Regions from separate parts of the Streptomyces sp. Rer75 genome, predicted to be linked through region 3. Evidence: riboswitches for the same ligand, from Rfam matches in the RefSeq annotation. Region 3 holds a riboswitch; each other region holds the start of a gene.

What was found. A riboswitch is a leader RNA that binds a small molecule or an ion and turns the genes downstream of it on or off. The one in region 3 is predicted to bind cyclic di-AMP.
Region 1: linked by a shared signal. The riboswitch ahead of HYQ63_RS17990 (transglycosylase family protein) and the one ahead of HYQ63_RS31330 (M23 family metallopeptidase) in region 3 are both predicted to bind cyclic di-AMP.
Region 2: linked by a shared signal. The riboswitch ahead of HYQ63_RS23360 (M23 family metallopeptidase) and the one ahead of HYQ63_RS31330 (M23 family metallopeptidase) in region 3 are both predicted to bind cyclic di-AMP.
Region 4: linked by a shared signal. The riboswitch ahead of HYQ63_RS18985 (C40 family peptidase) and the one ahead of HYQ63_RS31330 (M23 family metallopeptidase) in region 3 are both predicted to bind cyclic di-AMP.

The regions. Positions count from the first base shown of each region.
Region 1 covers NZ_CP058693.1:4,322,780-4,329,921, forward strand. Annotated here, with positions in the region: gene HYQ63_RS17970 (Ppx/GppA phosphatase family protein) at 1-843, opposite strand, end outside; gene HYQ63_RS17975 (DUF501 domain-containing protein) at 840-1,388, opposite strand; gene HYQ63_RS17980 (septum formation initiator family protein) at 1,456-1,935, opposite strand; gene eno (phosphopyruvate hydratase) at 2,049-3,365, opposite strand; gene HYQ63_RS17990 (transglycosylase family protein) at 3,450-4,124, opposite strand; cyclic di-AMP (ydaO/yuaA leader) riboswitch at 4,131-4,298, opposite strand; gene HYQ63_RS17995 (transglycosylase family protein) at 4,553-5,506, opposite strand; gene HYQ63_RS18000 (cytochrome P450) at 5,621-6,910, opposite strand.
Region 2 covers NZ_CP058693.1:5,456,862-5,464,003, forward strand. Annotated here, with positions in the region: gene HYQ63_RS23345 (DUF6227 family protein) at 1-258, shown strand, start outside; gene HYQ63_RS23350 (hypothetical protein) at 396-782, shown strand; gene HYQ63_RS23355 (PP2C family protein-serine/threonine phosphatase) at 995-2,245, shown strand; cyclic di-AMP (ydaO/yuaA leader) riboswitch at 2,533-2,676, shown strand; gene HYQ63_RS23360 (M23 family metallopeptidase) at 2,688-3,854, shown strand; gene HYQ63_RS23365 (aldo/keto reductase) at 4,000-4,956, shown strand; gene HYQ63_RS23370 (hypothetical protein) at 5,002-5,316, opposite strand; gene HYQ63_RS23375 (DUF397 domain-containing protein) at 5,410-5,634, opposite strand; gene HYQ63_RS23380 (helix-turn-helix transcriptional regulator) at 5,634-6,479, opposite strand; gene HYQ63_RS23385 (ATP-binding protein) at 6,705-7,142, shown strand, end outside.
Region 3 covers NZ_CP058693.1:7,278,562-7,285,703, forward strand. Annotated here, with positions in the region: gene HYQ63_RS31320 (pitrilysin family protein) at 1-1,246, shown strand, start outside; gene HYQ63_RS31325 (M16 family metallopeptidase) at 1,267-2,652, shown strand; cyclic di-AMP (ydaO/yuaA leader) riboswitch at 2,877-3,039, shown strand; gene HYQ63_RS31330 (M23 family metallopeptidase) at 3,054-3,848, shown strand; gene HYQ63_RS31335 (GntR family transcriptional regulator) at 4,059-4,847, shown strand; gene HYQ63_RS31340 (HPr family phosphocarrier protein) at 4,962-5,243, opposite strand; gene HYQ63_RS31345 (bifunctional GNAT family N-acetyltransferase/acetate--CoA ligase family protein) at 5,444-7,142, shown strand, end outside.
Region 4 covers NZ_CP058693.1:4,535,396-4,542,537, reverse strand. Annotated here, with positions in the region: gene HYQ63_RS19000 (NlpC/P60 family protein) at 1-1,048, opposite strand, end outside; gene HYQ63_RS18995 (hypothetical protein) at 1,281-1,634, shown strand; gene HYQ63_RS18990 (L,D-transpeptidase) at 1,777-2,502, shown strand; gene HYQ63_RS18985 (C40 family peptidase) at 2,557-3,738, opposite strand; cyclic di-AMP (ydaO/yuaA leader) riboswitch at 3,746-3,950, opposite strand; gene pcrA (DNA helicase PcrA) at 4,108-6,621, shown strand; gene HYQ63_RS18975 (M23 family metallopeptidase) at 6,676-7,142, opposite strand, start outside.

The sequences.
Region 1 (7,142 bases), 3.0 Mb from region 3:
CCGGCCCGGATGCATCGCCCCGATCGCCGCCCGCTCCGCGTGGGTCGAGGTCAGCAGCTTGGCCGTGATCTCGCCGACCTGGCCGGCGTGGACCCGGGCGTGGTGGATCGCGGCCGGGTCGTACTCCGTGAGCCCCAGCGCGATGGCGGCGACGGTGGTGACCGTACCGGCCAGCCCGACCAGGGTGTGGCCGCCCTCACCGGGGCGGCAGCCGCCGGTGAGCGGCACCGTCTCCTCGGCGAGGTCCAGCGCCCGTTCGATGTCCGCCCTGACGGCCGAGATCTGATCCTCCGTCGGCACCTCGGCGACCTGGCCGTCCACGACGAGATGGCGCTCCGTCAGCCGCACACAGCCGATGTCGACGCTGCGGGCCGCCCGCACCCCGTCGTCGCCGCTGACGAACTCGGTCGAGCCGCCGCCGATGTCCACCACCAGGAACGGACCGCTCAGATGCTCATGGCCGGTCAGCTCCTTGGTCGCCCCGGTGAAGGAGAACGCCGCCTCCTGATCGCCGGTGATCACCTCGGGCTCGACGCCGAGGATGTCCACGACGCCGCGCACGAACTCCTCGCGGTTCTCGGCGTCCCGCGAGGCCGAGGTGGCGACGAAGCGGACGCGCTCGGCGCCCAGCTCGCGTATGACCTCCGCGTACTCCCGGCACGCGGCGAAGGTGCGCTCCAGCGCCTCGGGGGCCAGCCGCCCGGTGCGGTCCACGCCCTGGCCCAGCCGGACGATCGTCATCCGGCGGTCCAGCTCGGTCAGCTCACCCGTGGCCGGGTCGGCGTCGGCGACCAGCAGCCGGATCGAATTGGTGCCGCAGTCCACGGCCGCGACGCGGGTCATGCGGTCTCCTCCCGCTCCGCCCCGACGGCTCCGCAGGGGCTGACGCACGGGCCCTTGCGCCACCACTCGGGCAGCAGCGCGATCGCCTCGTCGCCGAGCGGATTGACCCCGGGACCGGCCGCGAGGGAGTGGCCGACCAGGACGTGCAGGCACTTCACCCGGTCCGGCATGCCACCCGCGCTCGGGAAGCCCTCCAGCACCTCGATGGCGTCGCGGCGCGCGATGTAGTCCTCGTGGGCGGCGCGGTAGGCGGCGGCGAGCTCGGGGTCCTCGCCCAGCCGGGCCGTCATCTCCTTCATCACGCCCTCGGCCTCCAGCGTGCCGATCGCGGACGCGGCGCGCGGGCAGGTCAGGTAGTACGTGGTGGGGAACGGCGTGCCGTCCTCGAGGCGCGGCGCGGTCTCGACGACATCGGGGTTGCCGCAGGGGCAGCGGTGCGCGACGGCGCGCAGGCCCCGCGGGAGGCGGTTCAGCTGCTCCTTGACGGCGGCGATGTCCGCGTCGGTGGGCGCGGTGGGCTCCGTCTGCGGAGGGGGCGTGTCCATGAGGGGAAAGTTCTCTTCGATCGGTATCGGGCCGGGTGCGACCGTAACGAGCGCCGGGCGCGGCGCGTCAGCGGTCCGCGGCGGCGGCCGCCTTCGGCGTGTCCGCCGTGTCCACGGCGTCCCAGAGGTCGGTGTACCAGGGGCGGTCGGCCGCGCCCCGGTCGGTGGAGCGCTCGGCCCGGGCGCCGGGGTCCACCATGCTGAAGCCGGTCTCGCCGGGCATCAGATAGTGCAGGTGCTCGCGGGCCTGCCGCTCGATGTACGCGGGGTCGCGCAACCGGGCCTTCTGCTCGCGCAGCTTGGCCACCTCGGCGCGCTCGCGCTGGGCCTGGCGCCGCTGGTCGGCGATCTCCGAGCGCTGGGAGATGTACTGCCGCATGGGATAGGCCAGCGCGACCACCAGGGAGCAGACGACCAGTGCGAGGAGGGCGGCCCGGCCGGTGAGCCGGCTGCGGCGGCGCTTGATCCGGGCACGGTAGACCCGGGCGGCGGCGTGTTCGCCGAGCGCCTTGAGCCTGGTCGCGGTGGAGAACCGATCCGCCGGCACGTCGCCTCCCCGGTGATGACTTCGCTTAAGTAACGCCGTCCCCGGCCCACGGTACGGGACCGCGGCCGGGGACATGCGTCAGACGTGTCCGCTCCTCGAGGATCGAGAAGCGGTCAGCCCTTGAAGCGCGGGAAGGCGGAGCGGCCCGCGTACACCGCGGCGTCGTCGAGGATCTCCTCGATGCGCAGCAGCTGGTTGTACTTGGCCACCCGCTCGGAGCGGGCCGGGGCGCCGGTCTTGATCTGGCCGCAGTTGGTGGCGACGGCCAGGTCGGCGATCGTGACGTCCTCGGTCTCACCGGAGCGGTGCGACATCATGCACTTGAAGCCGTTGCGCTGGGCCAGCTCGACGGCGTCGAGGGTCTCGGTCAGCGAGCCGATCTGGTTGACCTTGACCAGCAGGGCGTTCGCGGTGTCGTTCTCGATGCCGCGGGCCAGCCGCTCGGGGTTGGTCACGAACAGGTCGTCGCCGACCAGCTGGACCTTGTCACCGAGCTGCTCGGTGATCGTCTTCCAGCCGTCCCAGTCCTCCTCGTTCAGCGGGTCCTCGATGGAGACCAGCGGGTACGCCTCGACCAGCTCGGCGTAGTACGCGGTCATCTCGGACGCGGTGCGGGCCTTGCCCTCGAACTGGTAGACGCCGTCCTTGTGGAACTCGGAGGCGGCGACGTCGAGCGCGAGCGCGATGTCCTGGCCGGGCTGGTAGCCGGCCTTCTTGATGGCCTCGACGATGAGGTCCAGGGCGTCCCGGTTGGAGTCGAGGTTCGGCGCGAAGCCGCCCTCGTCACCGAGACCGGTCGACAGGCCGCGCTCCTTCAGCACGCCCTTCAGGGTGTGGTAGACCTCGGCACCCCAGCGCAGGGCCTCGGAGAAGGACTCCGCGCCGACCGGCGCGATCATGAACTCCTGGATGTCCACATTGGAGTCGGCGTGCGAGCCGCCGTTGAGGATGTTCATCATCGGGACCGGCAGCAGGTGCGCGTTCGGGCCGCCGAGGTAACGGAAGAGGGGCAGGTCGGACGCCTCGGAGGCGGCGTGCGCCACGGCGAGGGAGACGCCGAGGATGGCGTTGGCGCCGAGCGAGGACTTGTCCGGAGTGGCATCCAGATCGAACATCGCCTGGTCGATCAGGCGCTGCTCGGTGGCGTCATAACCGACCAGCTCGGGGCCGATCTGCTCGATGACGGCGAGGACGGCCTTCTCCACGCCCTTGCCGCCATAGCGGTTCTTGTCGCCGTCACGGAGTTCGAGGGCCTCGAAGGCGCCGGTGGAGGCGCCGGACGGGACGGCGGCACGGCCGGTGCTGCCGTCGTCGAGGCCGACCTCGACCTCGACCGTGGGGTTGCCTCGCGAGTCGAGGATCTCGCGAGCTACGACGACGTCGATGGACGGCACGAGGTTCTCCTTCGTATGTGTCTGCGGTAGCAGCATGAGCCTAACCGCACCGAAGCCCCGGCGGGGTGCACCGTGGGGGCGGCGCACCCAGCCGGGGCTCGTTGACTACGGTGTGGCTGATCAGCTCAGGTGGAGCTGCTGGCCGGGGAAGATCAGGTCGGCCTTCTGGATGATGTTCTTGTTCAGCTCGAAGAGCTTCTTCCAGCCGCCCTTGACGTCCTCCGCCTTGGCGATCTTGCCAAGGGTGTCACCGGACTTGACCTTGTACTCGCCGTCGCCCTTCTTGATCGGGCCGCGGGCCTCGTCACGCGCGGCGTGCTCGGGCGCGCTGCGGGGCGCGGCCTTCGGCTTGGCGGACGGGGCCGACTGCGAGGAGTCGGACTGGCTCTGCGACGGGGTGGACGGGGCCGGGGCGGACGGGGCGCCGCCGCTGGTCAGGCCCTTGCCGCAGACCGGCCAGGCGCCCTTGCCCTGGCTGGCCAGGACCTTCTCGGCCACCTGGATCTGCTGGGCCTTGCCGGCCTTGTCGGCGGTGGGTGCGAAGGCGGTACCGCCGTACGCGGCCCAGGTGGAGGAGGAGAACTGAAGGCCGCCGTAGTAACCGTTGCCGGTGTTGATCGACCAGTTGCCGCCGGACTCGCACTGCGCGACCTGGTCCCACTGGGACGTGGTGGCGGCAGAGGCGGACGTCGCACCGATGAGCGGAGTGGCCACAGCGGCTCCGGCGAGGCCGGCGAGCGCGGCGATACGAGTGGCCTTGGAAGGACGACGGTGCTTGCCCTGAGCGTTGGACATGTTCGTTCGTTTCCTCACCGACGCCTACGAGGTGAGCTGTCGGGTTCGGGCGTGAGTTGCCCGGCTGGGTGCGGGGGTCCGCACCCTGCTTCACCCCTAGCCGCTCGGCCGATTCCGCTGGCCTCCCGGCACTTACCTTGGGTCCCCCGCTCCTGCCTTCGGCGCTGGCGCGTCGGTACCGGACGACCGCCGGCAGGACTCGGCGTGACGGTCGACGGTGCTCGCGGTGGCGAGCGGAAAGACGTTAAACACACCTCCGGGAAACGTTCAAACACCCTTATCGCAGCGAAGAGGGCTGTTATCGATCTCACCCGGCCCACATCGGCGCAGGTGGGGCCGGGTGCGGAGAGACCGGACACCTCGGACGCCCCGGAAAATGTGACGAGAGGTATGTCTCACCGGCGCCAGACCGGGCAAATCACCCCGAACTACTGGCTCCTGATGGTGAGATCAAGCCGCTGACCAGGAAGAATGAGATTTGGGTCGGTTCCGATGAGGTTTTCGTTGGACTCGTAGAGCCGACGCCAATCGGCGCCCAATTCCTGCTTTTCGGCGATTGCTGAAAGGTTGTCACCCGGACGCACTGTGTAGCCGCCATCCGTGGGGTTTTCGGCCCTGCCGGCACCGCCGCGCGAGGCATGGTCGCTCGGCCGCTCCCCCGCGTCCCGTTCGCCCCGGTGCTTGCCGGAGGAGCCTTCGGAGCCGCCCTCGGTGGAGGAGGGGGTCGGCGAGGGGTCGGGCGCGCCGGAAGAAGGCGCGCTGGAGGAGGGGGACGGTGAGGGCGCGTCGTCGCCCGGGCCGTCCGCCTCGTCCGAGTCGCCCGGCGTGGCCGGGTCCTGGGGCCGCTCCGGCTCGGTGGACGCGTCGGAGGGCTCCGATGCGTCCGGCGCCTCGCCGGCCGCATCGCCACGGTCCCGGGCGTCGGATCCGTCACGGTCCTCGCGCTCCGCGTCGCCCTGCTGGGAGGGGCGTGCCGTGCTGCCGGGGTTCACGTCCGGGGCGTCGCCGCCGTCGGTCAGCCCGGCGTTCAGCGCGCAGCTGGGCCAGGCGTCCGGGCCGCGGTCGCCGAGGATCGACTCGGCGACGGCTATCTGCTGGGAGCGGCTGGCGAGGTCGGGGCGCGGGGCGTAGCTGGTGCCGCCGTACTTCTTCCACATGTCGAGGGTCAGCTGAAGGCCGCCGTAGAAGCCGTTGCCCTCGTTGGCGCTCCACATCCCGGCGCTCTCGCACTCGGCGACCTGGTCCCACGTGGAGGCGGGGGCGGCCTGGGCGCCGGTCGCTCCGAGGAGCGGAAGGGCGAAGCTCGCACCGGTCACCCCCGCCGCGACGACGATGGCCGGAGCCTGGCGGGGGCGGCGGTGACGTCCGTTCCCGGAAAGCATGCGAATCGCCTCTCGTGTGGGGGCTCGGTTTGTCGGTTGAACATAGCGACGCCACACGATCATCACAAGCCGGTGTATCCCAGGTCACGCCAAGGTCACATGACTGACCGGATGTCACTTTCCCCAGGTCACCGGAAGGGTGCGCAGTCCGCGCATGATGAGCCCGCCGCGCCAGCGCAGGTCGTCCGGCTCCACCGCGAGCCGGAGGTCGGGGATGCGGCGCAGCAGGGTGGCGAGCGCGGTCTGCGCCTCCAGGCGGGCCAGCGGGGCGCCCAGACAGTAATGGATGCCGTGGCCGTAGCCGAGGTGCTGGTTGTCGGTGCGGGAGAGGTCGAGGACGTCGGGGTCGGCGAAGCGCTCGGGGTCGCGGTCGGCGGCGGCGAGCACCACCAACACCGGTTCTCCCTCGGCGATCTGCTGCCCGCCGATGGTCACCGGCTCGGTGGCGAACCGCCAGGTGGCCATCTCCACCGGGCCGTCGTAGCGCAGCAGTTCCTCGACGCCGGTGGCGAGCAGTTCCTCATCCCCTTCTTCTGCTTCTTCCCCTTCTCCCAGGGAACGTTGCAGCCGGGCCCGCTGCTCGGGATGGCGCAGCAGCGCGTAGAGGCCGTTGCCGATCAGATTGACGGTGGTCTCGAAACCCGCGAACAAAAGGATGAAGGCCATCGCGGCGGCCTCGTTCTCGGTGAGATGGTCACCGTGGTCGCTGGCCCGGATCAGATCGGACATCAAGTCGTTGCCGAGCGCGGCGCGCTTACGGTGAATCAACTCGGCCAGATACGCGCGGATTTTCTTCACCGCGCGGGCCACTCCCCCGCGCGGGCCCCCGCCGTGCCGGATCATCGTCCCGGCCCAGTCCCGGAAGTCGTCCTGGTCCTCGCGCGGGACGCCGAGCAGATCGCAGATCGCGTAGATGGGGAGAGGAAAGGCGAACTCATGGATGAGGTCCGCCTCTCCCCGGTCCGCGAAGGCGTCGATGAGGTCGTCGGTCAGCTCGCGCACCCGCGGGGCGAACGCGGCGACGCGGCGCGGGGTGAACGCCTTGGACACCAGCCGCCGCAGCCGGGTGTGGTCCGGAGGGTCGATATTGAGCAGATGTGTCATCAGATCCGCGCGCTGCTCGCCCGGGATGCCCACTTTGCCCCGGGCGTGAGCGGACTCACTATGCCGCTGGGGGTTCTTCGACAGCCGGGCGTCGGCGAGGGCCAGCCGGGCATCGGCGTAGCGAGTCACCAGCCAGGCTTCGACCCCGCTGGGGAGCGTGGTCCGATGCACCGGGGCATGCTCGCGTAGCCAGGCGTAGGCGGGGTAGGGATCAGTAGCGAACTCCCAGGTGAAGAGGGTGGGAGCGGGGGTAGGACAAGGCTGATCGGGCACGCCCCGACGATACCGGCCGCGACCCATGGATTCCGATACGCCACTTATCGGAAGTAAATCCATAAAGCGCAAGTAAAGCCGATTAATGTCGAAGCAATTCGACGACCTTCTCCACACACTCTCCACGATGCGCTCACAGCGCGAGGCGAATGCCCGATATCTGATGCCTGTGGCCATCGCCCGGAACGGCCCTCGGCGCGCACCACTCCGACCTGCGGAACATGCGCTGACGTCGCCCAATGAGGCAAAATGCGGGGAT
Region 2 (7,142 bases), 1.8 Mb from region 3:
CGGCTGCTGACGACCGCGTTCGCCCATGACATCGCCCTCGCCCCCAAGCCGCGCCGCCGCTCCGGCGGCCCCGACGCCACCTGGTGCCGCTTCTACGAGCACGCCTTCCTGCTCGCGGGTGGCGACGAGATCGTGTTGTGGGAGCTGGAGCACAACCTGACCCGGGACGGGCGGCTGGTGTGCGAGGTGTACCTCGACGAGGTCTCGGCGGAGCTGGCGGCCGACCGCCACGCCCGCGCCCTCGGCGTCGACCTCTGAATACGGTGACGTCCGACTCATCCGACAGTGGGCCCATCGGGTGAAGTGCGTGCGCGCCTCCCCGGTGTCGCGGATGTCCTTCCGTTCAATCGGAACGTGTGTTTTTCCGCGGATTTGGCTCTTCTGGAGGAAATCAAGTGAACATCGGAAAGAAGGTAGCTGTCCTGGCCGTGGCGTCAGGCGCCCTGGTTCTGGGGAGTGCGGCGGGGGCGTCCGCCCACGGTTTCGGCGGCGGTGCCGGCGGTTTCGGCGGCGGTGGCGGGGGCTTCAACCCCTTCGGGACGGTCCAGACCAACACCTGCGACACCCTCACCGGCGCCATCTCCAGCATCGGCGCCACCGCTCCGTCGGGGGACATCACCGTCGGCAGCAACTGCCTCAACTTCACCAACGGCACGGCGGTCGTGCAGAGCAACGACTGCGACACGGCCACCGGCGCCATCATCTCGACCGCTGGGCTCGCCCCCTCCGGTGACATCACCATCGGCAGCGACTGCACCAACATCGCCACCGGCACCCCCTGAACCGACAAGCCCCACGCCGACGGCCACGGCCGCGGCTGACCGAGCCCCGGCGAACGCCACGGCTCGCCCTGCGACCCCGGATGCTTGCCATCCGGGGTCGCTCGGCATCCGCGCCCCTCCGTGAAGACCTTCTGACGCACCCACATGGCCGCCACCGACTCGCACGGCGGCCCGGTACCCGGAAGCCTGATGACGGGGTCACGGACGGGGTCATGGATCAGGGACAGCGGGAGAAGCCGGTGGCGCGGGTGCGAGGGAGCAGGGCTCGTCCGGGCGCCCGTACGCCCGCCGCCGACTCCTCGGGCGCGGCCGCCGGGCTCGTCACGGCCGAGGAGGCCGTCCAGGCCTCGCCGGGGCGGCGGCTGGCCCCGTGGACCCCCGCCATCCTCCTGCTCGGCGGGATCGCGTTCGACCTCGCCGCCCCGGCCCCGTACACCGCCTCCCCCTTCTTCGCCGCGGCCCCGCTGGTCGCCGCCTCCCTCTTCCCGCTGCGGCGGACCATCATCACCACGGTCCTCGCCCTCACCGCCGTCTGCCTGCTGGCCGAGCTGCACGGCGTGCGGGACCCGACCCAGGCCGCGACCGAGATCGCCACGGTGGCCACCGTCGCCCTCCTCGCGCTCGTGATCAACCGCGTCGTCCGCCGCGGCGACCGGCGGCTGGCCTCGGCGCGCGGCATCGCGGAGGCCGCGCAGCGGGCCGTGCTGCCCGTACCGCCCGCCCGCATCGCCGGGCTGGACGTCGCGGCGCGCTATGTGGCGGCCGAGCAGTACGCAGCGATCGGCGGCGATCTGTACGCGGTGCAGGACACCCCGCACGGCGTACGGCTGATCGTCGGGGACGTCCGCGGCAAGGGGCTCCAGGCCGTGGAGGTCGTCGCGGTCCTCATCGGCGCCTTCCGGGAGGCCGCGGAGCAGGAGGCGACGCTGGAGGGGCTCGCGGGGCGGCTGGAGCGGGCGTTGCGGCGCGAGGGCGCGCGACGGGCCGAGCTGGAGGCGTTCGAGGGGTTCACCACCGCCGTCCTCGGCGAGATCCCGCGCGGCGACTCCACCCTTCGCCTCATCAACCGCGGCCACCCGGCGCCGCTGCTGCTGCCCGGCGACGGCGCGGTGCGGCGCCTGGAGCCGGAGACGGTCGCGCTGCCGCTGGGGATGGGCGAACTGGGCGCGTGGCCCGACCGGGTGACGGAGCTGCGGTTCCCCGAGGACGCGACGCTGCTGCTGTTCACGGACGGGGTGACCGAGGCCCGCGACCGGCACGGCACGTTCTACGCCCCCGAGGAGCGGCTGCGCGGCCGCCGCTTCACCGGACCGGGCGGGCTGCTCGACGCGCTGGTGGAGGACGTCGCGCTGCACGCGGGCGGGGAGACCGCGGACGACATGGCGCTGCTCGCGGTCCGGCGCCCGCCCGGAACGAACGGAACCACACCCCCCGCTCCGGACACGGACCGTAGCCAACCGTGACGCGTACGCATAACGATTGACACACGATCAGCCCGCAGGAGGTTTTTACCATCCCTTTTCAAGCGGGGTGAAACGCCCCCATCTGTCCTTCCTTGGTTACTAAGTTCATGCCAAAGCTGCGCGGATTCTTCAGAAGAGCTTGGAATCATGTCGCGCTCTCTATTAACGTTCGATAACGCAGCGCGGTCGACACAGCCGTCGCAGAGGCGGCACCGTGCGCCGTCGCCGAATCCCGTACGTGCAGCGCCAGCACCACCATCAGCACCACGCACCACCACGCATCACGGCAGCAGCAGCCGCCGCGGCACCAGCGCAGCACGAGGGAACCGGGGAACCACCACCTTGGGGTGAATCGGGTCGAACCTGACCCGTAGGAGACCTTCCTGCTCCGAACCCGTCAGCTAACCCGGTAGGCGAGAGGGAAGGAAAGGAGTGCGCCCCGGTGGCGTCCAACAGGTCCGTACTGGACGAAGCTCCGTACCGCTCGTCGGGTACGGGACCCGGCACCGCGACCGCGTACGGAGTCGGCTTCGACGCCGGAGCCGGCGCCCGCCCCACGGTCGGCCTCGGCGCCGAACCGGATGAGCCGCCCGTAGGCAAGGAAGCCGTCTGGGACGAGTGGAACCCCACCGAGGAGTCCATCGCTCCGCTCCGCGGCCGGCACCGCGTCGGCAAGCAGCGCGGCGGGACCATGGCCCGCAGCAGCGCCGTCCTCGGCGTCGGCGTCATCGCGGCGGTCGGCGCGGGCGGCATGGCGAGCGCCAAGGACCGGCCGACCGTACCGATCTCCATGCCGGACCTCGCCCACGTCGCCGACGAGGTCAAGGCCCAGCTGCCCGCCGCCAAGGACCTGCCCGGAATCGGCTCCCTGATGGCCGACGGCCAGGACTCCGCCCAGCCCACCGCCGCCACCCTCACCACCGGCGGCACCGAGGCGGGCGAGGCGCTGCGCACCCGCATCCTGCGGCAGGCCGAGAGCCAGCAGACCGCGGCGGATGACGACAGACGCGAGAGCGAGGCGCGCGCCGCCGCCAAGGCCGCCGCCGACGACGCCGCCAAGGCCGCCGCCAAGGCCCGCGACCTGGCGGAGCAGAAGAAGGCCGAGGCCGCCGCCAAGAAGAAGGCCGCCGAGGCGGCCAAGGCGAAGGCGGAGGCCGAGAAGGAGGCCGCCGCCAAGGCCGCCGCCGACCGCCCCGCCAAGGCGTCGACCTCCACGGGGTTCACCCTCCCCGTCGCCTCGTACACCCTGACCGCGGGCTTCGGCCAGGCGGGCGACATCTGGTCCGCCGACCACACCGGCCAGGACTTCGCCGCCCCGACCGGCACCCCGGTCAAGGCGGTGGGCAGCGGCACCATCACCCAGGCGGGCTGGGCCGGATCGTACGGCTACCGCATCGTGCTCAAGCTCGATGACGGCACCGAGATCTGGTACTGCCACCTGTCGTCCATGGTCGTCACCTCGGGCAAGGTGTCCTCGGGCGAGACCATCGGCCGCGTCGGCGCCACCGGCAACGTCACCGGCCCCCACCTCCACCTGGAGGTGCGGCCGGGCGGCGGCTCCCCGATCGCCCCGCTGTCCTGGCTGCGCGACCACGGGCTGAACCCGTGACCCCCTGATCCGGCCGTCGTCGCTGCGACGGCCCCTCGTTCCGGCGGCTCTGGCGCTCTCTCCCCCCTTGACGCCAGGGCCGCCGGTTCTCTGTCCGCGGCCTCCGACGGAATACCCCCCTCGGTCGTCAGCGTTGTCATATCGCATGACTGAGACGCGCAATGACACCCGTAAGAACATCGGCAGCCTGTCCGTCTTCCCGCTCTCCCTGGGCGGCAATGTCTTCGGCTGGACGGCCGACGAGGCCGAATCCTTCGAGGTGCTCGACGCCTATGTGGCGGCGGGCGGCAACTTCATCGACACCGCCGACGTCTACTCCGCCTGGGCACCCGGCAACGAGGGCGGCGAGTCCGAGACCATCCTCGGCAAGTGGTTCGCCTCCCGCGGCAACCGCGACGACATCGTCCTCGCCACCAAGGTCGGCGCCGGCTCGCCGGAACCCCGCGGACTGTCCGCCTCCGCCATCAAGTCCGGCCTCGACGAGTCCCTCCAGCGCCTCGGCACGGACTACATCGACCTCTACTACACCCACTTCGACGACACCTCGGTGCCGGTCGAGGAGATCGTCTCCACCCTTGACGAGCTGGTGCAGGCGGGCAAGATCCGCGAGATCGCCGCCTCCAACATCTCCGCCAAGCGCCTCGACGCCTCCCTCACCTTCTCCGCCCAGGAGAACCTGGCCCGCTACGTCGCCCTCCAGCCCCACTACAACCTGGTCTCGCGCGACACCTTCGAGGGCGAACTGGCCGACGTCGCCGCCCGCCACGGCCTGGCGACGCTCCCGTACTACGCGCTCGCGTCCGGCTTCCTCACCGGCAAGTACCGCCCCGGCACCACGGTCGACAGCGCCCGCTCCACGGGCGCCGCCCAGCACCTGGAGACCGAGCGCGGCCAGAAGGTCCTCGCCGCCCTCGACGACGTGGCCGCCAACCACAACGCCGACCACGCCACCGTCGCCCTGGCCTGGCTCACCGCCCAGCCCACCGTGGTCGGCCCGGTAGCCAGCGCCCGCACCCCCGCCCAGCTCCCCGCCCTGCTCGCCTCGGTCGACCTCCAGCTCACCCAGCCGGAACTGAACCTCCTGACCTCGGCCTCGGCCTGACCCCGGGCCACGGCGCCGGGACGGCAATCCGCCGTCCCGGCCCCCTTACGCCCCTACACCCCCACGCCGATCCGCCAACACCCACGAAGCGGCGGCAACCGCACCGGCGACCCCGAAGACGGACGGCCACGCCCCCACCTTCTTCGCCAGCGGATGCGACCCGGCGAACGCGGCCACGTACAACCCGCTGAGCGCAGCCGCCGTCCCGTTCCCGGCCTTGTCCCGCCACCCCTTGGCGGCCACGGCCCCGGCCGCCGCCAGCGCAACCCCACCGAGCGGCCGCCGCTTGGTCCACCGGGCCACCCCGTACCCCCCGACCAACCCACCCGCAGCCACCAGCCCCGCCGGCACACCAGCCATGCCGCTACCTCCCACTCCTAGGGTCACCTTGCCCCGACCCTACGCAGCGAGCCCCCACCCCCGGGCCCGAACCGGCTACGGGTGACCAGCCCCTCAGCCCAGCTCATCCGCCCGCAGGGCCGCTACGAAGTCCCCCCACGCGCCCTGCGAGAACCCGAGCACGGGCCCATCCGGACGCTTCGAGTCGCGGACGGCGGTCTCGCGGTCCGGCAGCTTCGCCGTCTCCACGCACTCCAGCCCCTGACCACCGCTGTAGGTGGACTTCACCCACTGCGTCGCCGCAAGGTGGCTTGCCGCTCGTATTCGGTTCGTGGCCATCACACTTCCTTGCGTACGGTGTCGATCAACTTGGCGGAGGCATCCGGGGACAAGGCCCGACTGCTGAGGTAAGCGAACGCCTTTCGATACTGCTCCACCTCAGCCAGTTTCTCCAGGTAGAGGGAGACCGTGACGTTCTCCAAGTAGACAACGTCAAGCGACGGATCCGTACCAACGAGGATGAGGAATGAGCCCATCGCTGACGCGAGAGGGCCGATGCCAGAGGGGACGACTCGTAGATCGATGTGGGGAAGCGCTGCACGGTCAAGCAGGTGGGCAAGTTGCTCCCGGTGAGCCTCCGCGCTTCCGATCTTTCGACGGATGACCGATTCGTCAAGCACGACGGACAACTGCATCGGGTTGTCGCGGGTGAGGATTGCTTGCCGCTTCATCCGCACCTCGATGGCCTGCTGCAAACGCTCCTCCGGCGGTGGTTGAGGATCGCTCCGGTGGAGTTCCTCGGCGTAGCGCCGGGTCTGCAACAGCCCTGGGATGAAGGCGAGGGCAAAATGATCCTCGCGGACTGACTCGTCCTCCAGGGTGAGGAGAAGGTTCATGCGGCTGGGGATGGCCTCGGTGTATGACTGCCACCAGCCTTGCACTTTGGCGTTCTTGGCAAGATCAACGAGGGCGGCACGTTCTTCATCGCTGGCCCCGTACTCCTTGCAGAGGGCGTCGACCAGCGGCCACTTGACCGACCCGTCCTTGGTTTCGTAGCGGCTGACGGTCGCTTTGGAGAGCCCCACCCGATCACCGGCCTCCTGCAGGGACAGGCCCTTCTCCTCGCGCAACCTGCGCAGGCTGGCGCCCAACTGTCGGCGTCGCGTCGTCGGTCCAGCAGACATAGCAGTCGGCTCCTCCACCTGGGTTCTTGCGATCACTTGCCGGGTGCGAAGACAAGTAGATCGCGACCAAAGGTAGTTGACCGGCTACCCTCGCGAGGTTCATTCCAGCGTGAGAGTTACAAAACGAGAGTCTCGGTGCCATACTCTCGGCAGTGAGGCTACGCAGCGCAGTCGTACGGACACGGCTAGGCGCAGCGCTGTCGTGGCGCGCAAGGGAGTGTGGTCATGCACACGTACTCATTCACCGAACCTCAACCACGCCGATGCGTTCTCCCCTTCGCGGCCGAGGCCTCTCAAGTGGCCGGCCTGCGCCGAGCCGTGAGAGCGGAGCTCGTCACCTGGGGTATGTCGGCCCTCGCCGACGAAGCGCAGCTGATCGTCACGGAGCTGGCATCGAACGTGATCAAACACGTTGGCCAGGACTCCGTAGCCACCCTCGTCCTCGACGCCGGCCCGGATCAGCTCCGCATGGAGTTGCACGATAAGAGTGGCAAGGAGCCTCAGCACCTCCACCCCGCAAGCGACGAGGAATCCGGCAGGGGCCTGCAAATCCTTGGAGCCCTGTCGGCCACCTGGGGCACTGTCCTGACGACGGTCGGCAAAGCCGTCTGGTGCGAACTGCCACTCCCCCTCGACAAAACCCGCCGCCGCATCCAGCGCGCG
Region 3 (7,142 bases):
CGACGTCGGCTCACGCCACGAAGTCAAGGGGCGTACCGGCCTCGCCCACCTCTTCGAGCACCTGATGTTCCAGGGCTCGGCCCAGGTGACGGGGAACGGCCACTTCGAGCTGGTCCAGGGGGCCGGCGGCTCGCTCAACGGCACGACCAGCTTCGAGCGCACCAACTACTTCGAGACGATGCCCGCCCACCAGGTCGAGCTGGCGCTCTGGCTGGAGGCGGACCGGATGGGGTCCCTCCTGACCGCGCTGGACGACGAGAGCCTGGAGAACCAGCGGGACGTCGTCAAGAACGAGCGCCGCCAGCGCTACGACAACGTTCCGTACGGCACGGCCTTCGAGAAGCTCGTCGCCATGGCCTACCCCGACGGCCACCCGTACCACCACACCCCGATCGGCTCGATGGCCGACCTGGACGCCGCCTCCCTGGAGGACGCCCGGGAGTTCTTCCGCACGTACTACGCGCCGAACAACGCGGTGCTGTCCGTCGTCGGCGACATCGACCCCGAGCAGACGCTCGCGTGGATCGAGAAGTACTTCGGCACCATCCCCTCCCACGAGGGCAAGCGGCCGCCCCGCGACGGCACGCTCCCGGAGGTCATCGGCGGGCAGCTGCGCGAGGTCGTGGAGGAGGAGGTCCCGGCCCGCGCCCTGATGGCCGCCTACCGGCTGCCGCACGACGGCACCCGTGAGGCCGACGCCGCCGACCTGGCGCTGACCGTCCTCGGCGGCGGCGAGTCCTCCCGGCTGCACAACCGCCTGGTCCGCCGCGACCGTACGGCCGTCGCCGCCGGGTTCGGCCTGCTGCGGCTGGCGGGCGCGCCGTCGCTGGGCTGGCTGGACGTGAAGACCTCCGGCGGGGTCGAGGTGCCCGGCATCGAGGCCGCCGTCGACGAGGAGCTGGCCCGCTTCGCGGAGGAGGGCCCGACGCCGCAGGAGATGGAGCGCGCCCAGGCGCAGATCGAGCGCGAGTGGCTGGACCGGCTGGCCACCGTCGGCGGCCGCGCCGACGAGCTGTGCCGGTTCGCCGTGCTCTTCGGCGACCCGCAGCTGGCGCTGACCGCCGTGGGGCGGGTGCTGGACATCACCGCCGAGGAGGTGCGGGCCGTGGCCGCGGCGCGGCTGCGCCCCGACAACCGGGCCGTGCTGGTCTACGAGCCCGTCCAGGGCGCCGAGGACGCGGACGACGAGTCCTCCGGCGCCGCAGAAGCCGCCGACACCGACGCAGAAGGGGAGGCGGCCCAGTGAGCGACGCCGTCACCGCCACCATGACCTTCCACCCGCAGCCGCAGGGGGGTGCCCCCAAGCCGTGGGCCTTCCCGGCGCCGGAGCGCACTGAGCTGTCCAACGGGCTCACCGTGCTGCGCTGCCACCGCCCCGGCCAGCAGGTCGTCGCCGTGGAGATCAACCTCGACGCCCCGCTGGACACCGAGCCGGCCGGTCTGGACGGCGTCGGCACGATCATGGCGCGCGCCCTGTCCGAGGGCACCGACAAGCACACCGCCGAGGAGTTCGCCGCCGAGCTGGAGCGCTGCGGCGCCACCCTGGACGCCCACGCGGACCACCCCGGCGTCCGGGTCTCCCTGGAGGTGCCGGTCTCCCGGCTGCCCAAGGCGCTCGGCCTGCTCGCCGACGCGCTGCGCGCCCCCGCCTTCCCCGACGGCGAAATCGAGCGGCTGGTGCGCAACCGGCTGGACGAGATCCCGCACGAGCTGGCCAACCCGGCCCGCCGCGCCTCCATGGCCCTGGCGAAGGAGCTGTTCCCGGCCGAGTCGCGGATGTCCCGGCCGCGCCAGGGCACCGAGGAGACCATCGAGGGCATCGACGCCGCGGCGGTGCGCGCCTTCTACGAGGCGCACGTCCGGCCGTCCACCGCGACCGCGGTCGTCGTCGGCGACCTGGCCGGTGTCGACCTCGACCAGGCGCTCGCCGACACCCTCGGCGCCTGGACCGGAGGCCCGGCCCCGCAGCGCTCGGTCCCGCCGGTCATCGCCGACGACACCGGCCGTGTGGTGATCGTCGACCGGCCCGGCGCGGTCCAGACCCAGCTGCTCATCGGGCGCATCGGCGCCGACCGGCACGACCGCGTCTGGCCCGCGCAGGTGCTCGGCACCTACTGCCTGGGCGGCACCCTCACCTCCCGGCTGGACCGGGTGCTGCGCGAGGAGAAGGGCTACACCTACGGGGTGCGCGCCTTCGGCCAGGTGCTGCGCTCGACGCCGCCCTCGCCGGCCGGCGGCGGCTCGGCGGGCGCCTCGCTGCTGGCGATCAGCGGTTCGGTGGCCACCGAGGTCACCGGCCCGGCGCTGGACGACCTGTGGACGGTGCTGCGGACGCTGAAGGAGGAGGGGCTGACGGACGCCGAGCGCGATGTCGCCGTGCAGAACCTCGTCGGCGTCGCCCCGCTGAAGTACGAGACGGCCGCCGCCGTGGCGGGCACGCTCGCCGACCAGGTCGAGCAGCACCTGCCGGACGACTTCCAGGCGCAGCTGTACGCCCGGCTCGCCGAGGCGGGGACGGTGGAGGCGACCGCGGCGGTCGTGAGCGCCTTCCCGGCCGACCGGCTGGTGACGGTGCTCGTGGGTGACGCCTCGAAGATCGAGGCGCCGGTCAGGGCGCTCGGCATCGGAGAGGTGCGCGTCATCACCGGCTGAACCGCGTGCCGCCGGGCCCGACATGTCCCGGGCCCGGCTCAACGCACCATCAGTACAAGGACCCTGGCGTCAAGTGAGACGTCAGGGTCCTCCCGTATGTCCGATTTGAGGGGCGTTTGGTTTGTGGCGAGAACAACAAAAACCCGTAACCGTTTGGTGATCGAAACGCGGCCCGTTTAGCGTCAGTGCGGCTGTTCGCCGGATACCCGCCGCGCCCGCGGCACGGACAGCCATCGCCGAGTCCCACTGGTGCGAGTGCCAGGGGAGCCGGGGACCCAAACGTCCCTGGGGTGAATCGGACGCCTTCCCCGGCCGGGGGAGGGGCCCGTAGGAGACCTTCCTGCTCCGAACCCGTCAGCTAACCCGGTAGGCGAGAAGGAAGGAAAGGAGTGCGCCACACCATGGCGTTCACCCGTGCCGCCGGGAAGCACCGACGTCCCAGCCAGACCGCCGTCCGCACCGGCGCGAACATCGCTGGCATCACCACGGTCGCTTCGGGCGTCGTCGCCGGCATCGCCGGCCCGGCCCTCGCCGCGACCGGCGAGACGCCGTCTCCCCAGGACACCGGTCTCCGCCAGGCGATGGTGATGGGCGACGGTCTCTCCGACCAGATCGACGCGCAGGCCCAGTCCCAGGAGAGCGCCGCCGAGGCCGCCGCCGCCAAGGCGAAGGCCGAGGCCGTGGCCCGCCAGGAGGCCGCGCGGAAGGCCGAGGCGGCCGCGAAGAAGGCCAAGGCGGAGCGCGAGGCCAAGGAGCGCGCCGCGCGTGAGGCCGAGCGCAAGCGCCTCAACACGTTCGTCTCGCCCATCGACGGCTCCTCCGTCTCCACCGGCTACGCGGCGTCCAGCGGCCTGTGGTCCTCCGGCAGCCACACCGGGATCGACTTCTCGGCCTCCACCGGCACCGAGGTGCAGTCGGTGGGCATGGGCGAGGTCGTCGAGGCGGGCTGGGGCGGCGCCTACGGCAACAACGTCGTCATCAAGATGAACGACGGCACCTACACCCAGTACGGCCACCTCTCCTCGATCGGCGTCTCGGTCGGCGAGAAGGTCACCCCCGGCCAGCAGATCGGCCTGTCCGGTGCCACCGGCAACGTCACCGGCCCGCACCTGCACTTCGAGGCCCGCACCACCGCGGAGTACGGCTCGGACATGGACCCGCTGTCGTACCTGCGCTCGCACGGCGTCAACCTCTGACCCGTCGCCGTCCCCGTCGAAAGGCCCCGTCCGCTCCGGACGGGGCCTTCGGCGTTACCCGGCCGGGACGCTCCACTGTGACCAAAAAATATCCCTGAATTGCCTTCGCCCATCGGAAATCCCGGCGGCTTCGAATAGAGTCGCTGAACACGCGTCAATCGGATGCGTTTCGCGGGGTTGAGGCGGAGGTTCGACAATGCGGGACCGGAAGTGAACGGGGATACGGCCGCACTCCAGGGCGGTCGCCGGATTTCGGCACATGCGGTGTGCACGGCGATCCGTGACGACATCATCTCCGGTACCTATCCGCCCGGCAGCCGGCTGACCGAGGAGCTGCTCGCCCGGCGCTACGGAGTCTCCCGGGTGCCCGTCCGCGAGGCGCTGCGCACCCTGGAGTCCGAGGGCTTCGTGACGACCCGGCGGCATGCCGGCGCGTGCGTCGCGCAGCCGTCCGAGAAGGAGGCGGCCGACCTCCTGGACATCCGGGCCCTGCTGGAGCCGCTGGGTGCCGCCAGGGCCGCCCAGCGGCGCACCGAGGGGCATCTGAAGGTGCTGCGCGGTCTGGTCCGGCTCGGCCAGGAGCGGGCCCAGCGCGGCCGGCTGGGCGAGCTGCGCTCGCTGGGCGACTGGTTCCACGAGACGCTCGCCCAGGCGTCCGGCAGCCCGAGCCTGGCGGGAATGCTGGTGCAGCTGCGGCGCAAGACGGCGTGGGTGTACGCGGCGGACCCGGCCCGGCAGGCCGCGCAGGCGGTGCAGCCCGCGCAGGTCATGCAGGCCGTACCGGGCGCGGCCGGGTGCGCCGACCCGTCGGTGCGCGCCATCGAGTCCTGGGCGGAGCACGGGGCGATCGTGGACGCGGTCGCGCGCGGCGACGCCGACCGGGCGCGGGCGCTCGCCGCCGCGCACACCGAGCGCTCGCTGGCCGAATACCGATTGCGAAACGCGTCCCAGGTGAGAACTTCGAAACATTCCGTAAACACGGCGAGCGGCCGGAATTAACAGCCGCTCGGTATATAGCTCAATGGAATTCGCGATGCGGAAAAGCAACGGGGCCGCGGTGATCCGTAATGGTTCACCGCGGCCCCGCCGCGCCGAAATGCGATTCGGACGGAATCAGACGGTCTCCGGAAGCTCCTCGAGACCCTCGGCCACCAGCTTCGCCAGACGGTCGAGCGCGACCTCCGCGTCGTCGGCCTCGGAGGCGAGCACGACCTCGTCGCCACCCTGAGCGCCCAGGCCGAGCACGGCGAGCATGGAAGCGGCGTTGACCGGGGTGCCGCCCGCCTTGGCGATCGTGATGGGGACGCCGGCGGCGGTCGCCGCACGGACGAAGATCGACGCCGGGCGGGCGTGCAGGCCCTCGGCCCAGCCGATGTTGACGCGGCGCTCAGCCATGGTGTTGCCCTTCAGATCTGCGGGTGCTGTTGTCTAGACCAGATCATACGGTGTCCGGTCTCGCCCGGGTTCGGGCCCGAGTGGGTCCGGTCATGTCCGAACAGGTCCGATACGGACTTTCCCTCGACACCCCCCGTTCACGCAAGGGTGTCCGCCATGCGGACCTCTCCGTCCCGGACTTCAGCCCGTACCCTGTCCCCATGCCGAGCTCGTCGGATCATCACGCGTACCCCACCCACTGGGAGGCCGACGTGGTGCTCAGGGACGGTGGCACCGCGCAGATCCGCCCCATCACGCCCGATGACGCGCAGCGCCTGGTCAGCTTCTACGAACACGTCTCGGACGAGTCGAAGTACTACCGCTTCTTCGCGCCCTACCCCCGGCTCTCCGACCGCGACGTCCACCGCTTCACCCACCACGACTACGTCGACCGGGTCGGCCTCGCGGCGACCGTCGGGGGCGAGTTCATCGCCACCGTCCGCTACGACCGCATCGGCGAGGACGGGCTGCCCGCCCACCTCCCGCCCCCCGGTGAGGGCGACGCCGATCGGGCCCCCGCCGACGAGGCCGAGGTCGCCTTCCTGGTCCAGGACGCCCACCAGGGCCGCGGCGTGGCCTCCGCCCTCCTCGAACACATCGGGGCCGTCGCCCGCGAGCGCGGCATCCGCCGCTTCGCCGCCGAGGTGCTGCCCGCCAACACCAAGATGATCAAGGTGTTCACGGACGCCGGCTACACCCAGAAGCGCAGCTTCGACGACGGCGTCGTCCGCCTCGAATTCGACCTCGAACCCACCGACCGCTCCCTCGCCGTCATGCGCGCCCGTGAGCAGCGCGCCGAGGCCCGCTCCGTGCAGCGGCTGCTCACCCCCGGCTCCGTCGCCGTCATCGGAACCGGCCGGGCCCCCGGCGGGGTCGGCCGCACCGTGCTGCGCAACCTCCTCGACGGCGGCTTCACCGGGCGGGTCCACGCCGTCAACCACGCCTTCCCCGAGGACTGGACGCGCCTGGAGCCCGACGGCGTCCCGGCCCACCGCTCCCTGCGCGAGGTCGACGGACCGGTCGACCTGGCCGTCGTCGCCGTCCCCGCCGCGCAGGTGCCCGCCGTCGTCGCCGACTGCGGCGAACACGGCGTCCAGGGGCTCGTCGTCCTCTCCGCCGGGTACGCCGAGAGCGGCCCCGAGGGCCGCGACCGCCAGCGCGACCTGGTCCGCCAGGCCCGCACCTACGGCATGCGCGTCATCGGGCCCAACGCCTTCGGCATCATCAACACCGCCGAGGGCGTGCGGCTGAACGCCTCCCTCTCACCCCGGCTGCCCGTCCCCGGCCGCATCGGGCTGTTCACCCAGTCCGGCGCGATCGGCATCGCCCTGCTGTCCGGGCTGCACCGGCGCGGCACCGGACTCACCCGGCCCACCGGCACCGAGGGGATGGCGGGTCTCGCGGGGCTGGCGGGCCTTGCGGGTCTCGCGGGTCTGGCGGGTATCTCTTCGTTCATCTCCACCGGGAACCGCGCCGACGTCTCCGGCAACGACCTCCTCCAGTACTGGTACGAGGACCCGGAGACCGACGTCGCCCTCATGTACCTCGAATCCATCGGCAACCCCCGCAAGTTCACCCGGCTCGCCCGGCGCACCGCCGCCGTCAAGCCCGTCGTGGTCGTCAAGGGCGCCCGGCACAGCGGCAGCGCCCCCACCGGGCACGCCGTGCCCACCACCCGCATCCCCGACGCCACCGTCTCCGACCTGCTGCGACAGGCGGGCGTCCTGCGCGTGGACACCGTTACCCAGCTCGCCGACGCCGGGGTCCTGCTCGCCTCCCAGCCGCTCCCGGACGGGCCGCGCGTCGCCATCCTCGGCAACTCCGAATCCCTCGGCCTGCTCACCTACGACGCCTGCCTCA
Region 4 (7,142 bases), 2.7 Mb from region 3:
GCATCTGGTCGATCGGGGCCACCCGGACCGGGGCGCCGGGGCGCGGGGCGTGGATCATCAGGCCGTTGCCGATGTAGAGGCCGACATGGCTGACGCCGGAGTAGAAGAAGACCAGGTCACCGGGGGCCAGTTCGCCGCGCGCGATGCGGCGGCCCGCGTTGATCTGGGTGTAGGTGGTACGCGGCAGGGACACCCCGGCGGCGCGCCACGCGGCCTGGGTCAGGCCCGAACAGTCGTAGCCGTACGGCCCGGTCGCGCCCCAGACGTACGGCTTGCCGAGCGCCTCGTACGCGAAGGAGATGGCGCGGGCCGCCCGGCCGCCCGTCCGGGCGGGGGCGCCGTGCCGGGGCGTCGACGCGGTACGGGCGTCCTGGGCGGTACGCGCGTCCTGGGCGGCGCGGAGGCGGTCGCGCTGGGCGTGGGTCAGCTTGGCCAGCAGCGCGTCGGCCGCGGCCAGCTTGTCCTGGACCGCGTGTTTGTGGCGGGACGCGGCGGCCTGCGCGGCACGCAGCGTACGGAGCCGGTCGGCCGCCTCGCCCCGGACCCGGCGCAGCGACCGCTCCTCGCGGGTGATGCGCGCGATCGTCACCGCCTGGCGGTCGCCCGCGCGGTCGGCGAGCGAGGCGCGCTGGAGGTACTGGCCGGGGGAGGAGGACAGGGCCAGCTGGAGGGCGGGGGCGACGGTGCCGGAGCGGTACTGGGCGGCGGCGAAGGCGCCGAGGGCGTTGCGCGCCGTGTTGAGGCGGGCGGTGCGGCGGGTGGCCTCGTCGCGTAACCGGTGGAGGGACCGTTGTGCCTTCTCGGCCGCGGCCCGGGCGCCGTCGTACTTCTCGGTGGCCTCCTCCGCCTCCCGCTCGTACGCCTCGACCTTCGCCTTCACCTGCTCGGGCGTCAGACGGGGCTCGGCGTGCCCGATGCCCGGGAGGGCGGTCGCGGAGGCGGCGCCCGCGAGGGCGAGGGTCACGGCGGTGCGGAGGGTGGTGCCGGTGAGCGACGAGCGGTGCCGCTGCTTCGGCTTCGTGGGGGGCTGCGGCGCCACTGCGGCGATTCACCTTTCGTGGGGGGCGTGCTTCTTGGTGCTTCTGGGAGGGGAAGCTAGGCCGGTCGGCGGCGCGACGCGCTGAGATGAACGGAGGTGGACGGATTCGTCCCCCCGGTGGCGCCTGCTGATCGCGGGGACGGCGCGGGGTGGGCGGGATCGGGGCGGCTGTGACCGATGTGCCGATCGGGGTGTACCCGGGTGACTGGCGGTGATATGAGCGGCGCTAGTCTCCGGTGCCATGGACGTACTCATCAATGTGTTCGTCGGCCTGCACATCGTCGGCATCGCCGCCCTGCTGGGGGGCTTCCTCTCCCAGCTCTCGGCGATACGCGGGGACGGCGCGCGGATGACGCCGGGGATGCTGCACGGCGCGCTGACCATGCTGGTCACGGGCGCGGCACTGGTCGGGCTGAACCAGGCGGACGATCAGACCGTCAACAACGTCAAGATCGGCGTCAAGCTGGCGCTGCTGATCGTGATCCTGGGCCTGGTGTACGTGAAGCGGGACGAGGAGAAGGTGGAGCCCGCGGTCTTCGGCGCGGTCGGCGCGCTGACGACGGTGAACATCTTCATCGCCGTGCTCTGGACCTGACCCGCTGACGTCCCGTCCCCTGCCTGCTGGGCCAACCCGGGGGCGGGAAGGGGCGGAATGGGGGAAATCGCACCTGTAAGCGCAACCCGGCGCACTCTTCGACTGTCTTACCCGTCAAGGGCAAGCCCGGAGGGAGCGCGCAATGGGGGTAAAGGCAGGATTCGGGGCGTGGCGGGCATGGCGCCGCCGTACGGCGGTCGCCTTGGGCATGGCGGGCATGGTGGTGCCGCTGTCCGTCGCGCTCGGTACGGCACCGGCGCAGGCGGCGACGTCGTGCACGGCGGGCACCGGTCCGTATCAGAAGCAGGTCGAGAAGTTCCTCGGCCGTCCCGTCGACGGTCGGCAGTCCTCGGGGGACTGCCGGGCGACGCAGAGATTCCAGATCAACCACGGCATCAGCCCGACCATCGGCTACGCGGGCCCCGTCACCTGGGGCGTCATGAAGCTGATCAACGCGCAGAACGCGGCGGGCCGTAACCCCAACGCGGCGCGCAAGTGCCCCACCAACAAGGGCCGCATCGCCTGCGTCGACCTCAGCCGGCAGCTCAGCTGGGTGCAGGACGGTTCGCGGCTGGTGTTCGGGCCGGTGCCGGTGCGCACCGGGCGGGACAGGTACGAGACCCGCACCGGGCTGAAGAAGGTCTACTGGCGGAACAAGAACCACTGGTCGACGATCTACAACGTGGCCATGCCGTACAGCCAGTTCTTCGACGGCGGCCAGGCCTTCCACTCCATCGCGGGGAGCGTGTGGTCGCCGCCCGGCTCCCATGGCTGCGTCAACATGCGCTCCGGTGACGCGAAGAAGTACTGGAGCCTGTTGCGGAACGGCGACGACGTGTACGTGTACGGGCGCAAGCCGGGCACGTGATCCGGCCGGTGTGAGCAGCGGCTGCCCGTGCGGGGACGGGCAGCCGCACTGCGGCTACGCGGGCCGCACGCTCCCGTAGATCGGCATCTCGGTGATCGGCGCCTTCTTCACCACGTCCCCCGGCTTCGGCGCGTGGATCATCATCCCGTCGCCGATGTAGAGCCCGACGTGGCTGATGTCGTCGTAGAAGAAGACGAGATCACCGGGCTTGAGCTCGGAGGTCGAGACGCGCGTACCGACCTTCACCTGGTCCCACGTGGTGCGCGGCAGTGAGACCCCGGCGGCCTTCCAGGCGGCCTGGGTGAGCCCCGAGCAGTCGTAGGAGTTGGGTCCTGTCGCGCCCCAGACGTACGGCTTGCCGAGCTGGGACTCCGCGAAGTCGATCGCCTTGGCCGCCTTGGTGCTGTTCGAGGCGGTGGACGAGCCTGCCGAGCTGCTTCCGGAACCGGAAGAGGAACCGCCGCTCGACTGCTGCTCCTGTTCCTGCTGCTTCTGCTGGGCCGCGGCCTCCCGCTGCTTTTCAGCCAGCTCGGCCGCCTTGCGCCGCGCCTCCTCGGCCTTCTTCTTCTCGATCGCCGCCAGCCGCGCCTTCTCCTTGGCGGTCAGGTTCGCCAGCAGCCGGCGGGCCTGCGCGAGCTTGTCCTGGACGGACTTCTTCTTGGTCTTCAGCTCTCGCTGGGTCTCGGTCAGCGACTCCAGACTCCTGGCGGCCTCGCGGCGCTCCTTGGCGGCCTTCGCCGCCTGCGTCTGGAAGTCGTCGACCGCCCGCTTCTGCGAACCGGCCATCCGGTTCATCAGATGCGACTGGTCGAAGAGGTCCTGCGGGTCGTTGGAGAACAGCAGGCTCGCGGCGCTCGACGTCATGCCGCCGTTGCGGTACTGGGCCGCGGCGTAGGTGCCGAGCGTGCGGCGCGCCTCGTTGAGCTTCTCCGTGTTCTCGGCGACATCGTCCAGCAGCCGGTTGACCTTGGTGCGCTGCTGCTCGGAGCGCTCCTTGGCGGCGTTGTAGTGCTGGGTGGCGGTTTCCGCCTGGTGGTAGAGGGTGTCCACCTTCTCCTTGACCGCCTCGATCGACTGCGTGGTGCCGGGCTTCGGATCGCCCGGGGCGGCGTTCGCGGTCTGGGAGAGGAGGGTGACGGAGGCGAGGGCGGCGGTGGTGAATCCGACGGCCGTGCGGCGCCCGGTGGAGGAGGCGGCGGTGGGTATTCGGGTCCGCGGCTTGCGGTGCGACGCCAAGGGAGGCGACTCCTTCCGTGGACCGCCTACCGGGTTAGCTGTCGGGTTCGGGCGGTACGGAAGGTTGCCCTACGGCCTTGCGCGGGCGGGACGTCACGTCGTACATGCCGTACGTGTCGTACCGCAGCTCGGGCCGATTCACCCCGGTGTTGCGTTGTGGGTCCCCGGCTCCGGCTGCCTCGCGGCGCGACCGGACTCGGCGGAGGCCGCCCGGGCCGGCGCGGTTCGCCGACGGGTCTACGGGCCGCCTGGGGGAGGACGGTAGCCAACTCGTGGGGCTCCTGTGAAGGCTGGTGGTCGATATGCCCGAAACCGTTTCGTGACATCCATGCGTAGGCTGTCAGTGCGGCCGCCTAAACTCGGTGAGCGATGAGCAGCCTCTTTGATGACAGCTTCCTGGCGAGCCTCGGGCCTCCGGAGGAGGAGCCCCCGCCGCCCGAGGATTCCGCACACCCGGGCCACGGCGGCGGTTCGGACGGGTCGGACGGTTCAGGCGGCGAGGAGGTGCCGCACCACCTCTTCACGGGCGCATTCGACGCGCCGGTGCCGAGCGGGACCAGAGAGGCGTACTACCGGGACGGCGCGGCCCGCCCCGCCGTCGACCCGGCGGCGCTGCTGGAGGGGCTGAACGATCAGCAGCGGGCCGCCGTGGAGCACACCGGCTCGCCGCTGCTGATCGTCGCGGGCGCCGGGTCCGGCAAGACCCGGGTGCTCACCCACCGCATCGCGTATCTGCTCGGCACCCGCCATGTGCACCCCGGCCAGATCCTCGCCATCACCTTCACCAACAAGGCGGCGGGCGAGATGAAGGAGCGGGTCGAGGAGCTGGTCGGCCCACGGGCGAACGCGATGTGGGTGATGACCTTCCACAGCGCGTGCGTGCGCATCCTGCGCCGCGAGTCGAAGAAGCTGGGCTTCACCTCATCGTTCTCGATCTACGACGCGGCCGACTCGAAGCGGCTGATGGCGCTGGTGTGCCGGGATCTCGATCTCGACCCGAAGAAGTTCCCGCCGAAGTCGTTCAGCGCCAAGATCTCCAACCTGAAGAACGAGCTGATCGACGAGGAGACCTTCGCCGGTCAGGCAGCGGACGGCTTCGAGAAGACGCTCTCCGAGGCGTACGCGATGTACCAGTCGCGGCTGCGCGAGGCCAACGCCCTCGACTTCGACGACATCATCATGACCACGGTCAATCTGCTCCAGGCGTTCCCGGACGTCGCCGAGCACTACCGCCGCCGCTTCCGGCACGTCCTGGTCGACGAGTACCAGGACACCAACCACGCTCAGTACACGCTGGTGCGCGAGCTGGTGGGCAGGGACGAGGAGGAGGCCGGGGAGCTGTGCGTCGTGGGCGACGCCGACCAGTCGATCTACGCGTTCCGGGGCGCCACGATCCGTAACATCCTCCAGTTCGAGGAGGACTATCCGGACGCGCGGACGATCCTGCTGGAGCAGAACTACCGCTCCACGCAGACGATCCTGAGCGCGGCCAACGCCGTCATCGAGCGCAACGAGAACCGCCGACCGAAGAACCTGTGGACCGAGGCGGGCACCGGCGCCACCATCACCGGCTACGTCGCCGACACCGAGCACGACGAGGCCCAGTTCGTCGCCGACGAGATCGACCGGCTGACGGACGCGGGGGACGCCCGGGCCGGGGACGTCGCGGTCTTCTACCGCACCAACGCCCAGTCCCGTGTCTTCGAAGAGATCTTCATCCGGGTCGGGCTGCCGTACAAGGTCGTCGGCGGGGTCCGCTTCTACGAGCGCAAGGAGGTCCGCGACGTCCTCGCGTACCTGCGCGTGCTGGCCAACCCCGAGGACGCCGTACCGCTGCGCCGCATCATGAACGTGCCCAAGCGCGGCATCGGCGACCGCGCCGAAGCGATGATCGACGCGCTCGCCGCCCGCGAGAAGATCACCTTCCCGCAGGCGCTGCGCCGCGTCGACGAGGCGTACGGCATGGCGGCCCGCTCGGCGAACGCGGTCAAGCGGTTCAACACGCTCATGGAGGAGCTGCGGACCATCGTGGAGTCGGGCGCGGGCCCGGCGACCGTGCTGGAAGCCGTGCTGGAGCGCACCGGCTATCTGGCCGAGCTCCAGGCGTCCACCGATCCGCAGGACGAGACCCGCATCGAAAACCTCCAGGAGCTGGCCTCCGTGGCCCTGGAGTTCGAGCAGGACCGGGGCGAGGAGAACCCCGGCACGCTCGCGGACTTCCTGGAGCAGGTCGCGCTCGTCGCCGACTCCGACCAGATCCCCGACGAGGACGAGGAGGGCACCGGGGTCATCACGCTGATGACGCTGCACACGGCCAAGGGGCTGGAGTTCCCGGTCGTGTTCCTCAGCGGCATGGAGGACGGGGTCTTCCCGCACATGCGCGCCCTCGGCCAGACCAAGGAGCTGGAGGAGGAGCGGCGGCTGGCGTACGTCGGGATCACGCGCGCCCGCGAGCGGCTGTATCTGTCCCGGTCGACGATGCGCAGCGCCTGGGGCCAGCCCGCGTACAACCCGCCGTCCCGCTTCCTGGAGGAGATCCCCGACCAGTACGTGCAGTGGCGGCGCACCGGGCCCGCGACCCCGTCGGCGTCGATGGGTGCCATGTCGTCGGGCGGCGGGGCGGGGCTGTCGTCCGGGTTCTCGTCGTCGCGCTCGCGGTCCGGGTCTTCCGCGTCCGGTGCGTCCGGTTTCGCGACGCGGCGGGCGAAGGACCGCCCGGTGGTCTCCCTGACCATCGGGGACCGGGTGACGCACGACTCGTTCGGGCTCGGCACCGTGGTGGCGGTGAAGGGCACCGGGGACAACGCGGAGGCGACGATCGACTTCGGCGGCGAGAAGCCGAAGCGGCTGCTGCTGCGGTACGCGCCGGTCGAAAAGCTCTGACGCTGGCGTTGTTGTGCGCTTCTGCGCTTCTGCGCTTCTGTGCGGTGAGGGCGGTCAGTTGGGGTTGATGCCGTGGCTTTGCAGCCACGGCAGCGGGTCCACTGCCTCCCCGCCGCCCGGGTGCACCTCGAAGTGCAGGTGCGGGCCGGTGGAGTTGCCGGAACTCCCCGAGTAGGCCATGACGTCCCCGGCCTTGACGGTCCCGGAGCGGATCTTGGTGCTGCTGAGGTGGCAGTACCAGGTCTCCGTGCCGTCGGGAGCGGTCAATATGACCATGTTGCCGAAGGCGTCGTTCCACTGGGTGCGCACGGTGCCGTCGGTCGCCGCCATGACGGGCGTGCCCTCGCTGACCGGGAAGTCGATCCCGGAATGCAGCGACATCCAGTTGAGGCCCGCCTGGCCGAAAGTGGCGCTCAGCCCGTGCTGCTTCACCGGCAGCGCGAACTTGGGGCGCATCGCCTCCTTGCGCGCCGCCTCCGCGGCCTTGCGCTTCTTCTCGGCTTCCTGGCGCTCCTTGAGGT